2 regions of the Lysinibacillus sp. RC79 genome follow, and region 2 is predicted to be linked to the other one. Evidence: riboswitches for the same ligand, from Rfam matches in the RefSeq annotation. Region 2 holds a riboswitch; the other holds the start of a gene.
The links. A riboswitch is a leader RNA that binds a small molecule or an ion and turns the genes downstream of it on or off. The one in region 2 is predicted to bind cobalamin.
Positions count from the first base shown of each region.

Region 1: another riboswitch for cobalamin. It lies ahead of ABH968_RS06630 (ABC transporter substrate-binding protein); the one in region 2 lies ahead of ABH968_RS13650 (ABC transporter substrate-binding protein).

Region 1 covers NZ_JBGCCD010000005.1:73,280-78,265, forward strand. Annotated here, with positions in the region: gene ABH968_RS06625 (GTP-binding protein) at 1-1,939, opposite strand, end outside; cobalamin riboswitch at 2,096-2,282, shown strand; gene ABH968_RS06630 (ABC transporter substrate-binding protein) at 2,450-3,445, shown strand; gene ABH968_RS06635 (precorrin-3B methylase) at 3,506-4,180, shown strand; gene ABH968_RS06640 (hypothetical protein) at 4,292-4,708, opposite strand.
Region 2 covers NZ_JBGCCD010000012.1:122,257-127,242, reverse strand. Annotated here, with positions in the region: gene ABH968_RS13660 (class I adenylate-forming enzyme family protein) at 1-884, shown strand, start outside; gene ABH968_RS13655 (acyl-CoA dehydrogenase family protein) at 886-2,553, shown strand; cobalamin riboswitch at 2,640-2,822, shown strand; gene ABH968_RS13650 (ABC transporter substrate-binding protein) at 3,072-4,037, shown strand; gene ABH968_RS13645 (FecCD family ABC transporter permease) at 4,034-4,986, shown strand, end outside.

The DNA.
Region 1 (4,986 bases), on a different contig from region 2:
AGTCAATACAATGCATAGCTGCTTCTGCCTCTTGCCATGGAACGGAGTAGCCCTTGCCTTTTGCACAAAAAATACTAGATGATGTATATTCGGGGTCGGCGTTTTTATCGTAGCCAATTTGTGCAAAAATGTCTTCCGTATTGTGACACACATCATAACCATCAAATTGTAGAGAAAGTACGCCCTTACCATTAGTGTAGGCGGCAAAGGTTGTACTGTAGCTCATAAATGTTGCGATAGGGGCTCGACCGGTTAAAATCGCATCATGTTCAGTTAAGATTGGCGCATCAAATGTACCAGCAGCTTGTTGAATATCGGTCATCATGCGGCCGATAAAATCAGTAGGAGCTTTTAGCTTAAAGCGGTAATACGGCTCTAGTAATACATTTTCTGCTTGCTCCAGCCCTTGCCGTAATGCTCGGAATGTTGCCTCACGGAAGTCGCCACCATCAGTATGTTTAATATGTGCGCGTCCCGTTAAAAGAGTGAAGCGAACATCTGTCACAGGGAATCCTGTTAACAGCCCATGATGATCGCGTTCGAATAAATGTTTTTCAATGAGTCGTTGATGCCCAACCGATAAATCATCCGCATGACATGCATTGACAAATGTATTGCCAGTACCGCGTGTATTTGGCTCCATCAATAAATGTACTTCTGCATAATGCTTTAATGGCTCAAAATGACCATAGCCCGTCACCGTTGTTGCGATCGTTTCCATATATAAAATCTGTGGTTCGCTAAATAAAATGTCTAGCGAGAAGCGTTTATTAAGCACATCGATAAGCACCTCGAGTTGGATGACACCCATAATATGTACATGAATTTCTTGAAATTTTTCATGCCACAGCACACGTAATGATGGTTCTTCCGCTTCGAGTATGCGGAAAATTTTTAATACTTCCTTTATATGTTGATCGCCTTCATATTGTACTTTCGCCTGTAATGTCGGTACTAATTCATAGGGCTGCGGGTTACCTGAATTACCAATGATATCTCCGATGTTTGCTTGACTAATCCCTTTAACTGCGAAAATCTCCCCAGCCTCGACTTCTTGAACTGTTACATAACGGCTGCCATTGTATAGTCGAATCTCAGTCACTTTTTCTGTTACATCTCCAAAGGAAAATTCATCACGCACATGTAACGTTCCCTGCAATGCCTTTAAAAAAGTTAAGCGTTGATGTCCATCATGACGAATTTTAAACACCTCACCTTGAAACGGTGCATTGTTATGAAAATGTATCTCTGTAAGTAGGGGAAGCTGTGCTAGGAATTCCTTTATCCCAATATCTTTCAAGGCAGAGCCAGAAAAACATAGAAAGACCTTTTCCTGTTTAACCATCGTTTGTATTTGAGTAAGGCAGCTAGAGCTATCCAATGTCTCATTAAGAAAAGCATCGAGAAGCTGCTCATCACGTTCTGCAAGCCACTCCATCATGTGATTGGAAACATGGTCAGAACGGAGCGGTTCATCTACGAATAGTACATCCTCAGAGCAATCCTTTTGAAGCTGTGCCATAACGGCTTCAACATCCGCTCCTTCACGGTCAATTTTGTTGATAAAGAAGAAGGTTGGGACGTGATATTGGCGTAAAAGTTGCCACACTGTTTCAGTATGACCTTGTAGTCCTTCAACCGCACTAACAATAATAATGGCATAATCCATAACTCGAATGGCACGCTCCATCTCTGGCGAGAAATCGACGTGTCCAGGTGTATCGATTAACGTATATGTATCATTTCCAATCGTCATGCGACCTTGCTCCGCAAAAATCGTAATGCCTCTTTGACGCTCTAACTCATGATTGTCTAGAAATGTGTCCTGGTGATCTACTCGCCCACGGGCTTGAATACTGTTTGTATGAAATAGTAACTGCTCAGAAAATGTTGTTTTTCCTGCATCAACGTGAGCAAGTACTCCAATTGTTACATTCATAAAAAATCCTCGTTTCTATTAATTCATATCAACATTGTAACAGAATTGGGTAAAAAAATATTTCGTGTAGTGTTTATGTCGCAATAGTGTTAAAATATTTAATATATTTATTATTATGATTTATTTGTGAGATTGTGAATCTGATTATTTACAACAAAATAAAAACGACATATTGGTGCAAATGATTTTGTCATTTGCTTAAAAGGGAAATCGGTGCAAATCCGATGCTGTCCCGCAACTGTAAATGGGGAGTCTATACGAGATGCCACTGTAGCCAACGCTATGGGAAGGCGTATAGATGATGAACCTAAGCCAGGATACCTGCCAATATATATATTTTACTAAACCACGAGGATGGAGATAGTGAACAGGTTGAAGAACCTTTCTTTCGCTATGCTAACCTCTTGGAAACAAGGGGATTTTTTTATGCCCTTTTCTAGAAACTTAACTCGGTAGCAAAGAAGTCTAATGATTTCTTTCTATATATTTAACATCAAAGGAGAAGAGGACATGAAGAAATGGAAACACGTATGGCTTGTCTTTGCACTAGCATTGATCGCTGTACTAGGTGCGTGTAACGCAAAGGACAAACCAGAATCTGCAGCAAATGGGGAGAAGGTAGAGCCTTCACAAGCTGAAACGACAGAAGTAACAATTGAAAATAATGGAACGACACAAGTATATAAGGAAGCACCAAAAAAAGTGATTAGCTTAAATCAACACGTGACAGAAATTATGCTGGCTTTAGGTTTAGAAGATTCAATGGTAGGGACGGCATACTTAGATGACAAAATTTATGAGCCCTTGCAAGCTGCCTACAATAAAGTGCCTGTGTTAGCTGAACAGTATCCTTCAAAGGAGCAGGTTATTAATGCTGAGGCAGACTTTTTATATGGTGGTTGGAAAAGTGCCTTTGGAGAGAAAGGTGTTGGTACACCTGAAGAGCTTGAGGCCTTAGGGATTCACACTTATTTACATACTGCCTCAAATATGACGAAACCAACTTTAGACGATATTTTCACAGATATTCGAAATATCGCGAAAATTTTCCGCATTGAGGATCGTGGAGAAGCTTTAATTGAGAAAATGACAAAGGATGTAGATGCAGTACGTGAAAAATTACCTCAAGATGGGAAAGAACTGCGGGTTTTAGTGTTTGATAGTGGTGATAAAGATGTCTTTACTGCTGGACAGAATTTTATGAATGAGCTTGTCACTATGGCTGGCGGTAAAAATATTTTTGGTGATGTAGAATCAGGATGGACTACGGTATCAAAAGAGAATGTAGTAGAACGAAATCCAGAAGTTGTTGTTGTCGTTGATTACGGAGAAACAACGGCGGAAGAAAAAATAAATTTCTTAAAAAATGATCCAGCCTTAAAAGAAACGGAAGCAGTAAAAAATGAACGCTTTGTGATCTTACCGCTTTCTGCTGCGTCAGAAGGAGTTCGTGCTGCAGAAGCCATTCAAGTTTTGGCAAAAGGTTTCTATCCTGATAACTTTTAAGTTACTAAATAAATCTGGGCTAGCGTTTTGCTAGCTCTTTTTTCATAAGGAGAATCATTTATGAATGCATTCCGTACGAGTATACCGGACAAAACCTTTGAAAAGCTAAACAATAAAGGGGATTTTACTCGTCTTGCCGTAAGTCCTGGTATTATTAATAAACATTATACGCCTGCACAATTTCAAACAATAGCGAAGGTTGTAGGGGAGACCGGTGCGATCAAATACTCTGCCTCTTACAGCATATTATTATCTATTCCAACAGTAGATGTAGCAAATACGATTGAGGAGCTAGAAAATGCTGGTCTGTATGTGGCAAAGCAAGGGCCAATTGTAGCGATGAAGGCCTGTGATTTTTGTGATGGTGATAAGATGGAGGCAGCACCGATTACTGAACAGCTATATCATGCATTAGCAGGAATAACGGTCCCTACAAGATTACGTTTAAATGTCAATGGCTGTGCCTCAGCCTGTTATAATGCGGTCTATGATGATATTGGACTTGTCTATCAAAAGGATAGCTTTGACATCTATTTAGGAGCAGTACCAATGGGGGCGAATGCACAAGCCGGAACGCTGTTTGCAAAAAGGGTAGGAGTGGAGCATATTGAAGGCTTTTTAACGCAAATCATTGAGCTCTATAAGGAACACGCTCGTCCGAATGAACCTTTTTATAAATTTTATCGTAGAACAAAATCTGCTAATTATTGGGAGATATTAAAAAGTATAACTTAATCCGAGATTCATAATCATCTCGTTATACCTCAATAAAATGCCTACAGAAATAAATTGTAGGCATTTCAATTGCATGGTTTTCTAATTTGAATTTAGTAAAGTATCTATAACCTAATTTTCTAAGTACTTTCCGTCCCGATATGCATTATTTTCGAAAGATACGTAATCTTGAATGACTTTATCATTTTCTACTCTATATCCATAAAGCACTGTTGGTTCATCATCAAATTTCACTTGTATTTCGTATCTATTTGATGTTGTTGACAATGAATCTTTGTCTACACTAATTTTCCAAGATGCATTTGGGTATTTTTCTTCTAAATGTACTTCAACCATTTGAGTATATTTATTATATTTTGCATCCTGTATATATGGACGAACAATTAGTAATACTGCATAGCTTAAAAGGATAATAGCTACAAAACTATACAAAATTATTTTTCCTCTTTTTCTAAAAAAGAATGAGATTACGAAAAAGAAATAAATAATGCCAAACACAAAAGATAGCTCTAATGCTTTTAAATCCATATATCTATCTCCTAATAAAATCAATTTTAATCAGATTTTTCTATTTAATTATAACCTATGTAATATAGCATTGCTCCAAAAAAGTTGAGGTTAATAAGAGTGCCTTCTTTATTGAAGGTGGATTTGATTTACTACTGACCCAAAAGTTCAACTAGTTCTTTCGAGAGTTTTAGAAGGTTCTTTATTGTATAGATCCAGCGTTTCTCACGTCTATGCAATAGATGAACATTTAGGGGAGGAATTTGCATATCGTTTCATAGTTTATGTTTCATTATTAT
Region 2 (4,986 bases):
CCCCATTACATTTATTTTTAATGGCAGGAGTACTTGTAGGCTCAACAAATGTGCTAACACCAACATTTACACCCGATTTATTTATTGACTCAATTGAGCAGGAACGGACAACGCATTTCTTTGGAGCACCTGTTGCTTATTTGTTAACAGCCCAACTGCCAAGATTGCAAACAACTGATTTATCATCGATGAAATGGTGGGCTTATGGTGGAGCGCCGTTATCACAAAACGAAGTCCGCCATTTACAAAAAGCTTTCAGAACAGAAAATTTAACCTGTGTTTATGGTTTAACAGAGGCTGGTCCAAACGGTTCAATATTGTTTGGTGAAGAGCATGAAACGAAGGCGGGGAGCGTTGGTCGACGTGCACCACTTGGAGCGGAGCTGCGTATTATTAACGACAATGGAGAAGATGTCAGTGTTGGTGAAGTAGGAGAAATTGTGTTATTCGGTGAGAGCAATATGCTGGGTTATTACAAGGATGATGTTGCAACAAAGGCTGCATTTATAGATGGCTGGCTGAAAACAGGTGACTTAGCTCGGATAGATGAGGACGGCTATATTTGGATTGTGGATCGTAAAAAGGATGTTATTTTTTCAGGCGGTGTGAATATTTATCCGAAAGAAATTGAAGATAGTATGTTGAGCTATGAGGGGATATTTGAAGTTGCTGTTATTGGTGTACCACATCCGGAGTGGGGAGAAACGGTGAAGGCTGTTTATGCAGCTAAAACAGATATTGACGAGGGCGGACTTAAAGCTTATTTAGAGGAGCATCTTGCTAAATATAAAATTCCACGCATCTTTGAACGTGTGGAAGCGCTACCACGAAATGCATCGGGCAAAATATTAAAACAAACCTTGAAGGGACAAGAGGTGAGATAGCATGAAGGTTTTACAACAGGAAGAAATGAAAACAATGAACTTTTTTAAAGATAATGATACACTGCATAAAATTTTAGAAATGATGCTAGATAAAGAGTTTGTGGACTATGCAACACGTGAGCTAACAGATTTCGGTGAGCTTTGTGCTGGAGATATTGATGTGAGAGCCAAACATACGGATAGAGAGGGTGAACCTCGATTACAAAGGTATAATGCCTATGGTGAAGAAGTGTCAGAAGTTTGGGTCAATGATGGCTATAAAAAAACAATTGAAGAAACATACAATACCGGCATTGTTGGCTATGTGCACAAGGATATTCCGCAATTAGGTAGAAAGGGCAACTATGTCTATAGCTTTGCTCAAGGCTATATACTGTCACATGCTGAGCCAGGCTTTTACTGTCCTGTTACTTTAACAATGGCAGCTGCTTATCTCCTTGATCATTATGCGAGTGATGAGGTGAAGGAACGCTTTTTACCGCATGTTTGTGCAACAGGAGATACGGAGCTATATGAGGGGGCGACATTTTTAACGGAGCGTCAAGGTGGCTCTGATGTTGGGGCGAATGTTGTAGAGGCAAGAAAGGACGGCAATCAGTATCGTTTATATGGGGAGAAATATTTTGCATCTAACGCGGGAATGTGTGGAGTAACCATGGTATTGGCACGCATGGAAGGGGCTCAGGCAGGCTCAAAAGGCTTAACATTGTTTGCAGCTCCATGGCGAAATGAGGATGGCACAGTTAATAATCTCCGCATTCGGCGTTTAAAGGATAAGCTTGGCGTTAGAGCAGTACCTTCTGGTGAGGTTGAATTTGATGGTGCGCTAGCTTATGTCGTAGGTGATCCGAATAAAGGAATTTATTATATGCTGGAGGCGCTTAATTTATCAAGAATTTGCAATGCGGTTGCTTCTATCGGCATTATGCGCCGCGGATATTTAGAGGCGAAGCATTATGTGACAAATCGTCATGCGTTTGGTAAGCCTTTAACGCAATACCCTATGATTCAGGATACACTTGGGAAATTCGCTGCCAAGCTTCATGTAGAAGTTGCCACGGTTTTTGATCTTATTCAGCTGTACGATAAAGTAACTAGTGGGCAGGGGAATAAAGAGGACATCATTTTGAATCGCTTGTATATTGCGATCATGAAAAAAGAAACGGCAGAGCAAGCTGTACATTATGCGAGTGAAGCCATTGAATTACATGGCGGAAATGGCTATATTGAAGATTTTGTTACACCTCGGTTATTAAGAGATGCACAGGTACTTACTGTGTGGGAGGGGACTGCGAATATTTTAGCTTTAGAGCTCATTCGTTTAGTTGATAAGTTTCATGCGCACGAAATGTTTGTTCGTGTCATGGAAGAACGTCTAGAAAAGCTAGCTGACAATCCATTAGTCGAAATTGTCGTGGATCAATTAGCAAAACTAGATGCAACTTTGCAAACATTTAGTCGTTTAGATGATGCAACAAAAACGTTTGAAGCAAAAAAAGTCGCTGAGAAAATGGCACATTTATATGAAAGTGTTGTAGCAGTCGAATGGGCACAAAGATTCGGCGGCAAATATGAGAAGCTAGCAGATATTTATTTAGAGCACACATGGGCGTTACGAGAAATGGGTGCACCGATGAAAACGGTACAGTATTTTTCAGATATAGTCTAACTTCTTTCAGTATGCCGGACATAATTGATTTGTTTAGGAGTCGTCTCGAATGGAGGCGACTTCTTTCATTTTCATGTATAATACAATCAACTGAATATTATAAAGGTTCTTTACTTAAGTAAAGTGAAAAGGGAAATCGGTGTAATTCCGATGCGGTCCCGCCACTGTATGTGTGAGTTTTTTCAATCTACGCCACTGAAATTTTCGGGAAGGCTTGAAAAAGCGTATGGAGCACGAGCCAGGAGACCTGCCTTTATAGAAAACACGTTGTAGCCTACGAGGATAGGATGGTGGATTTTGTATATGTTTTTTGTGCAAATTTGACCCCTCATTGTTTTATGATGAGGGGTATTTGTTTTGGAAGATGAATGTCGATAAATTTGAAAAAGTGGGCGATAAATCCATGAAGTTGGGCAATAAACTCACAATGTTAGGCGATAAAAAACTAAAATGTATCGATAAATCAGAAAAACAAAGCGTTAAAAACTATATGCACTAATAGAATAAGGGGGATTCACATGAAGAAATTTTGGAAAATAGGATTATCAGCATTTTTAGCTATTGGCTTGCTTGCTGCATGTAATACAAAAGAGGCAACAAATGACAAGCCGTCATCTGCAGAGCAACAAGAGACTGCAAAAGTAGATCAAGCAACATTCCCAATGACGATAACAGATGCTACTGGCAAGGATATTACGCTAGAAGCACCTCCTGAAAAAATTGTCTCTCTCATTCCAAGTAACACAGAAATTTTATTTAGCCTTGGCTTAAATGATGAAATAGTTGGTGTAACAGATAATGATGATTATCCGCCAGAGGTTACTAAAAAAGAAAAGGTTGGCGGCATGGATTATAATATTGAACAAATTATTGCTTTATCGCCAGATATCGTTTTTGCGCATGCATCGGGTATGGGTTATTCAAAAGGAGCAGTTGAACAGCTTGAGGCTGCAGGTGTGAAAGTATTTGTTGTAGCGGATGCCAAAAACTTTAATGAAACTTACACAACGATTGAACAGCTTGGTCGTGCAACAGGAAAACTAGAAGAGGCTAAAAAAATTGTCGCAAACATGAAGGCAAAAGTTGAAGAAGTTGAAACAAAACTTGAGGGTGTTGAGCCAAAAAAAGTCTTTGTAGAATCTTCTGATGAGCCACAGATTTATACAGCTGGTAAAGGTACATTTATGAATGAGATGCTAGAAATGATTCATGCCGAAAATGTGGCAGCAGATACAAATGACTGGTATCAAATTGATGCTGAACAAATTATCACGAAAAATCCAGATGTCATTGTTGTGGCATATAATTATGTACCAAATATTTTAACGAAAATTCCGCAACGTCCAGGCTTTGAGACAATTACTGCTGTGAAAAATAAAGCCATTGTGCAAGTGGATGAAAATACGACAAGTCGTCAAGGTCCCCGTTTAGCAGATGGTCTAGAGGAATTAGCGAAGGCCGTCTACCCAGAGGCGTTTAAATGAGTAAAACAATTGTAGCCTATGGATCAGCAATTACACTTCTTATCATTAGCATCTGGTGTGGAGTAGCGATAGGCTCAGTTCATATTCCACTAGAAGTAGTGTGGAATAAGGCGGCTGATGAAACAGCTGCCAATATTTTATGGAAGATTCGTTTACCTCGAGTTCTGCTAGCAGGGCTTGTAGGGGCATCACTTGCTATTGCAGGGGCAGCTTTTCAAGGCTTATTAAAAAATCCTTTGGCTGACCCTTATACGTTAGGTGTTTCCTCTGGTGCATCAGTTGGCGCAGTTATGACGATTTTCTTTAGTATATCAATACCTGTAGTCGGCCATTTTACATTGCCAATCTTTAGTATGATTGGTGCCATATTAACGATGGTAGCTGTTATGGGTTTTGCTAGAATAGTAGACCGCTCGTTAAAAATGGAAACTCTTATTTTAACAGGGGTAATATTTAGTTCATTTCTAGGTTCCCTGATTTCATTAATGATTGCATTGTCTGGTGAGGAGCTACGCCAAGTTATCGGATGGTTGCTCGGTTCAGTATCGATGCGTGGTTGGCCATACGTTCAGATGATCATCCCGTTTGTCATAATTGGCTCAATTATGCTTTGGACACAAAGACGCGAGTTAAATGTTCTGTTATATGGTGAAGAACGCGCGAAGCATTTAGGTGTCAATGTTAAGCGTAGTAAATATATTATTTTAGTGGGTGGATCAATGTTGACAGGAGCTGCGGTAGCGGTTTCTGGAACGATTGGCTTTGTCGGTTTAGTTGTTCCTCATATGACGAGAATGGTTTGGGGTTCCGATCATCGTCATTTATTGCCATTATCATTTTTAAATGGAGCAACTTTGTTGATTATTTGTGATTTAATAGCACGAACAATTATTATACCAAGAGAGCTACCGATTGGTGTCATTACTGCATTTATTGGGGCGCCCGTTTT